One region of the Kitasatospora sp. NPDC058444 genome, then DNA from elsewhere that is predicted to be linked to it. Evidence: predicted binding sites of a transcription regulator. Region 1 holds the regulator's gene; the other holds the start of a gene.
What was found. The regulator HspR, encoded in region 1, represses chaperone genes until heat shock. The targets are predictions, from matches to a motif close to TTGAGNNNNNNNNNCTCAA.

Region 1 (3,406 bases):
GGAGGGCGCGGAAGTCGGAGGGGACGCGGGGCTCCGGCGCTCGGCCGGAGATGGTCCAGGCGTCGCTGTGGTGCGCGCTGTACACGGCGGCACCGCTGCGGAGGAGGGTGGTGCGGAGCGTGGTCAGCCGCGTCCGGCTGGCGAGCGTCACCACACTGTCGGCCGGCCCGGTCAGTCGCATCAGCGGGGCGGCCAGGAACACACGTGCACGCCGACCCTCAGGGGCCTGGCTGTCGTGGTGACGCAGGTAGGGCTCGGTCATGTCGACTCCGGGGAAAGGCCGACCGGGGGAGTGTGTGTCGGCGATGCGTTGGATGTGGGCTGCTCTGTGGACTGATGCCGCTGATGAACGGTTTAGTTTTTGACGGTACATTGGCAAGGTGTGGCGCCCTGCCGGACCATTGCGAGCGAACTGATCGTCCATCGCGGGGCCGCGTCGCGTCCAGGGTTGGCCTGTGTCATCTGGATGACTGGCAGGGAGATGACGCAGGCTCCGGCGGCGGCAACGGCGGGCTGCCTCCCCCTCGCGCAGCGCTATGTGAGCCGTTATCCTGCATCCTGCTCGATGCTTCCAATGGCGGTTTCTCAAAGAGAGTGAGGGCGTGACCGACATGCGCCGATTTGTCCGCAAGATAGTGCTTTCGCTGGCCGTCGCCGCTACGGTGCTCGGTGTCGGCTCGCTCGCGAATGTCGCCGGCTCGAACGACGCGATTAACGTCAACGCCGCCGTGAGCGTTGTCGACGACATCTCCTGGCAGTGAGCGGCGCTCGGTTGATGAGCCGTTAGGGGAAATGGCTGCTTGACGGCGGCCCGGCCAACCTGCCCGGTGCGGGCGGGTGGGTCAGTCGGCGGTCCCCTGCGGCTCTCGGCCGAGTACGTATCCGAGTTGGAACAGCGAGTCGACCTTGTAGTCGTCTCGCATTTCGGCTATATGTCTCGCCAGTGTCCGCTCGCTGATTCCCAGGCGTCGCGCGATGACCCGGTGATTGGTGCCTTCCAGCATCTGGTCGATGATCGTCTGGCGCAGGCGGGAGACCACCTGACGCGGCACCGTGCGGTCGCCCTCGAACTCCAGGGCCCGGCTCCAGTACCGCTCGAACACCTCATTGGCGAGATAGTCGACGACGGCGGGGTCGTAGATGAACGCGGCGAGGCTCATGTCGTCGTCGATGGGGATCACGGCCACGCGACGGTCCATCACGATGAGCCGCGTGTAGGGCTCGTCGAGCGTCCGGTACTGGCCACCGGCCCGGGCCAGGGTGGCCACGTAGTCCCTGGTCGGCTGGTGGTAGCGGGTGCTGGCGTGGTAGATCGTCCGCATCCTCGTGCCGCTGCTGAGCGTATTCAGATCGTAGGCGATCATCTTGGCGAGAAGGTCCGGCTGACGCGGGCCGCCGGGTTGCAGGGCCAGGGCTTCCTCGAAACCGGAATCCCTGAACTGCTCCAATCGCTGCCGGATTAGCGCCTTCCCGCGGACATGCTCTATCGATCCCCCGGACTGTTTAGGGCTGTGGAATTCCCGGGCGAGCTCCTGCAACTCGGAGGGGAGCGATACGGCGCGCGACAGGAATTCCAGAGCCTGGCGCTGCCAGGAATGGCTGAGACTTGTCGACAGCTGCGTGGGATCGGCGGCCACGAAAACAGTCGGATCATCGCTGTCGGGTACCAGAAGACCGATCCTGACCAGCTCGTCCCGCGCGGAATCGTGCTGACCGCCCTCGGCGTCCGACGGCAGGTCGCCGTCTCCTCGGACGACTGCGAGATATAGCTCCTTTGCCTCTGCCGAGAGGACGGTCGAGCCGGCGGCAAGGGGATGCTCTCGTCCACTCATTCGCGACTCCTTGCCGTTACCGTGCTACCTGCGTTCCATCAGCGGCGGCGCTGAACGAGTTTTAGCATGCCAGATCCGGTGAGCCCCCCGGAGAGGTATCGCGACCGCACTCTCTCACCACACGGCAGCCGCCGGCACCCCCCGGAGGAGGGGGCCGGCGGCCGGTGGGTGCCTTCGGTCAGCGCTTGGGGCGCCAGACCACGAGGGCGCTGGACTGCGGGGTGGGGGGCTGGTACGGGACGAGGTCGCGGCGGTAGGAGGCGTGGACGGCGGCCTCGCGCTGCTGGAGCGCGGTGGCCGCGCCCTCCAGGGAGTCGACCAGTTCCGCGACGCGGGACCGCAGGGCGGTGACCTGGTTCTCCAGTTCGATGATCCGCTTGATGCCCGCCAGATTGATGCCCTCGTCCTGGGAGAGCCGCTGGACCTCGCGCAGCTGCTGGATGTCGCGCGCGGAGTAGCGGCGGCCCCGACCGGCGGTGCGGTCGGGGCAGACCAGGCCGAGGCGGTCGTACTGGCGCAGGGTCTGCGGGTGCAGGCCGGACAGTTCGGCGGCCACGGAGATGACGTACACCGGGGTGTCCTCGGTGAGGACGTACGTCGGCGGGGCCGCGGCGGCCCGGCGGGTGCGGCGGGCGCCGGCACCGGGCAGGCCCTCGCCGAGGCCGGGGCCGATCGGGGTGTCGGGGTCGATCGGATTCATCGGGGACATCTGGTCGTCACGCTCCCTTCGCCGCCCGGAAGAGAGCGGCGCGCGGATCGTCGGAGGCGGTGGCCTCGCGGTACTGCTCCAGGGCGTCCAGCGCGTCGCCGGTGACGTGCTGGGGCACCACGACCTCGACGGTGACGAGGAGGTCGCCGCGGGTGCCGTCCTTGCGGGTGGCGCCCTTGCCGCGGGCGCGCATGGTGAGGCCGTTGGCGCTGCCCGGGGGCAGCTTGAGCTTCACGGCCGGGCCGTTCAGCGTGGGCACCTCGATGGTGGCGCCCAGCGCGGCTTCGGGGAAGGCGACCGGGACGGTGACGGTGAGGTTGTCGCCCTTGCGGCCGAAGACCGGGTGCGGGTCGACGTGCACGGTGACGTAGAGGTCGCCGGGCTGTCCGCCGCGCTCGCCCTGGGCACCCTTGCCCTTCAGCCGGATGCGCTGGTCGGCCTGGACGCCGGCCGGGATCCGGACCTGCATGGTGCGGGCCGAGCTGGCCCGGCCGCTGCCGTGGCAGTCGGGGCACGGGTCGTCGACGATCATGCCCCGGCCGCGGCAGTCCTTGCACGGCTCGGAGAGCGCGAAGGCGCCCTGGCCGCGGCTGACGGTGCCGGCGCCGACGCAGGTCGGACAGACCCGCGGGGTGGTGCCGGACTTGGCGCCGGTGCCGTTGCAGCCGCGGCACGGGGCCTGGCTGGTCATCCGCAGCGGGACGGTCGCGCCGTCCACCGCCTCCTCGAAGGAGAGCGTCACCTCGGTCTCGACGTCGGCGCCGCGCCGGGGCTGGGCCTGCCGGGTGCCGCCGCGGTTGAAGAGGCCGCCGAAGACGTCGCCGAGGCCGCCGCCGGCCTGGCTGCCGCCCTGGCTGCCGCTGAA
Region 2 (3,406 bases), on a different contig from region 1:
GCGGCGGCCGGGTCGCCCCGGTAGTCGGAGCCGACCTTGTCGATCTCGTCGAGCAGGACGACCGGGTTCATCGAGCCGGCCTCCTTGATCGCCCGCACCAGCCGGCCGGGCAGCGCGCCGACGTAGGTGCGCCGGTGGCCGCGGATCTCCGCTTCGTCCCGGACGCCGCCGAGCGCGACCCGGACGAACTTACGGCCCATGGCGTGGGCCACCGACTCGCCGAGCGAGGTCTTGCCCACGCCGGGCGGGCCGACCAGGGCCAGCACCGCGCCCCCTCGACGGCCGCCGACCAGCCCGAGCCCCTGGTCCGAGCGGCGCTTGCGGACGGCCAGGTACTCGACGATCCGCTCCTTCACGTCGGCCAGGCCGGCGTGGTCGGCGTCCAGCACCGCGCGGGCGCCGGCGATGTCGTACGCGTCCTCGGTGCGCTCGTTCCAGGGCAGCTCCAGGACGGTGTCCAGCCAGGTGCGGATCCAGGAGCCCTCGGGCGACTGGTCGGAGGAGCGCTCCAGCTTGTCGACCTCCTTGAGCGCGGCCTCGCGGACCTTCTCGGGCAGGTCGGCGGCCTCGACCCGGGCGCGGTAGTCGCCCTCCTCGTCTGCGGCCTCGCCGTTGAGTTCGGCCAGCTCCTTGCGGACGGCCTCCAGCTGGCGGCGGAGCAGGAACTCCTTCTGCTGCTTGGCCACGCCCTCCTCGACGTCCTTGCGGATGGTGTCGTTGACCTCCTCCTCGGCGAGGTGGTCGCGCAGCAGGGTGAGCGCGTACTCCAGTCGGGCGACCTGGTCGGCCTCCAGCAGCACCTTGAGCTTCTGCTCGGCGGTGGCGAAGGGCGCGTAGCCGATGTTGTCGGCGAGCTCGCCGACGCCCTCGATCTGCGCCACCCGGTCGACGATCTGCCAGGCGCCGCGCCTGCGCAGCCACTGGGTGGACAGCGCCTTGTACTCCTTGACCAGATCGGCGGCCCGGCCGGCCACCGGGGTGCCCACCGAGGACTCCCGGAACGGCGTGGTCTCCACCCAGAGGGCGGCGCCGGGGCCGGTGGTGCCGACGCCGATCCGGACCCGGCGCACGGCGCGCACCAGCGCGGCCGGGTCTCCGTCGGCCAGCCGGCCGACCTGCTCCACGGTGGCCAGCGTGCCGGCCGCCGCGTACGAGCCGTCCACCCGCGGCACCAGCAGGACCTGCGGCTTGCCGGTGCCGGTGGCGGCGGCCCGGGCGGCCTCGACCGCGGCGCGCACCTCGGTGTCCTTCAGGTCCAGCGGGACGACCATGCCCGGCAGGACGACCTCGTCGTCGAGCGGCAGCACGGGCAGGGTGAGCGGAGTGGACGTCGATGCCATGATCTCTCCCCAGTCAGCGAACTTGAGTCGACCTGACTAAGGCCTGGCGGCGGCCGGATGTTCCCGACCCCCTGTTCGCCGTGAGCGAACGCCGATCGGCCCCCACCGCGTCGCACCCGGCTCCGTCAAACGGGCCCGGGCGCGCCTCGGAGAATCCTGGGAAGAGGCCCCGGGTCCGTACGGTTCCGGCCGGGCGACGATGTCAACGCGCCGTGCGCACCCGCGCGGGCGCACCGCCGGCGGCCGTCGCGGCGGCCGGGCGCGGCCTCGGCGGGCGCCGCTCGATCCGGCGCAGCCAGCGCCACAGCGCGACCCCGGTGAGCACCGCCGCCGGGTGCCCCACCCCGGTGATCACGTCCTTGTCGGCGGCGATCTGCTGGGCGATCATCAGCCCGGCGCCGCCCAGCGCGAGCAGCCGCCCGCGCCAGGAGAGCAGCCCGGCCACCGCGCCCAGGCAGGCGAGCACGCCGTAGCTGACCCCGATGTCCAGGTAGTCCATCGCCTCGGGCGCCATCCGCCCGGTCTCCACCGCGGTGATCACCACCCCCTGGGAGAGCAGCGTGGCCGCGACGTGCCCGACCGCGAACACCGCCGCCGCCCGGGCCGGTCCGACCCTGCGCTCCAGCGGCGCGAGGGTGAGGGCGAATCCCCACAGGTAGGGCATCCACACCTCGCCGGCCACCCAGAACCCGCTCAGCACAAGAGCGCGCAAAGGGTGCTGGAGCAGGTTGTGCCCGTCCGAACTGGAAGCCTCCTGCAACCGCTGGACGAGTTCCGGATCGGCGAGTTTCGCGAAGGTCGTGGTGGCTCCCACGACGGCGAGGTATCCGAGCGTGAAAGGCGTCGTCCGGGGTGTCGGCACCCGTCCCAGCAGCCACTCCACGACGCCGGTGCGCAGCCCGAGGCGGAGCATTCCGTACGGCGCTCCCGCGGCTCCGCGCCCGTCGGCGCCCCGCCCGAGTCCCGCCATGCCGCCTCCGCTCCACGCCACGCCCGCCGGCTCCTCACCAGGTGCCCAACGCACGGGCGCGCACCGCGGATTCCGCCCGGTCGGATGTTGTCGTGGCCACGGTACGTCGAGGTTCTGAGAGGCACCTGGGAAAAGCCCGTGAAGACCGTCGCCGTAGCGGACCGCCGGATTCCCGACATTGGTCCAGACCTTCTCCCGGTTGACCCCTCAGTAGGGCCTCTGACCGGCGACTTGGCGTCAACTGAACTGCATACGTACCGTTACGCAGTGAAAATTCGCCGGGTAAGGTATCGGCCCGTGCCCACTCGTGCAGTGGGTCCGAGGGCGGCCCGAAAGCCGGCCCACGGGCCGGAAACGTCCGGTCCACCTGCCGGGAAGCATCCGCTGTCCGTACGCTGCGAAGTGCGCGGGAGAAGTGGGCGGCCGACCATCCGTCCTCGGCTCCCGATCGCGCGGCGGGACGGCGGACCCGGCACAGTCCACGACGGAACAAGACTACGAGCGGAGCCCCGCCATCCCCACAGGTGGCCGGCCCGCAGCCCTGGGGGCGGTGGCGTGACCGTGACAGAAATCCAGCAGGACAACCACAACACCGGTGGCACTGTGAGCAGCCAACGCAGAGTCCTGGTGGTGGAGGACGAGCCCACGATCGCCGAGTCGATCGCCGCCCGGCTGGGCGCCGAGGGATTCAAGGTCGCCGTGGCCCACGACGGCCCCGGCGCGGTCGACGGCTTCCACACCTGGCAGCCGGACCTGGTGGTCCTCGACATCATGCTGCCCGGCTTCGACGGCCTGGAGGTGTGCCGCCGGATCCAGGCCCAGCGCCCGGTGCCGGTGCTGATGCTCACCGCCCGCGACGACGAGACGGACCTGCTGGTCGGCCTCGGCGTGGGCGCCGACGACTACATGACCAAGCCGTTCTCGATGCGCGAGCTGGCCGCCCGCGTCAACGTGCTGCTGCGCCGCGTCGAGCGCGCCCAGCAGGCCGCCCGCACGCCCGCGCTGGGCAGCCTGCGGTTCGGCGAGCTGGAGATCGACCACGTGCAGCGCCGGGTCCGGCTGGCCTCGGGCGACGTCCACCTGACGCCGACCGAGT

Region 2: a site for HspR is predicted at 1,363-1,381, ahead of lon (endopeptidase La). Genes of this name have one in related genera too.

Annotation. Positions count from the first base shown of each region.
Region 1 covers NZ_JBHXLL010000018.1:16,418-19,823, reverse strand. Annotated here, with positions in the region: gene ACFWP2_RS19990 (hypothetical protein) at 1-262, opposite strand, end outside; gene ACFWP2_RS19985 (hypothetical protein) at 603-761, shown strand; gene ACFWP2_RS19980 (hypothetical protein) at 843-1,832, opposite strand; gene ACFWP2_RS19975 (heat shock protein transcriptional repressor HspR) at 2,011-2,541, opposite strand; gene dnaJ (molecular chaperone DnaJ) at 2,549-3,406, opposite strand, start outside.
Region 2 covers NZ_JBHXLL010000003.1:133,639-137,044, forward strand. Annotated here, with positions in the region: gene lon (endopeptidase La) at 1-1,340, opposite strand, end outside; gene ACFWP2_RS05165 (rhomboid-like protein) at 1,543-2,331, opposite strand; gene ACFWP2_RS05170 (response regulator transcription factor) at 2,872-3,406, shown strand, end outside.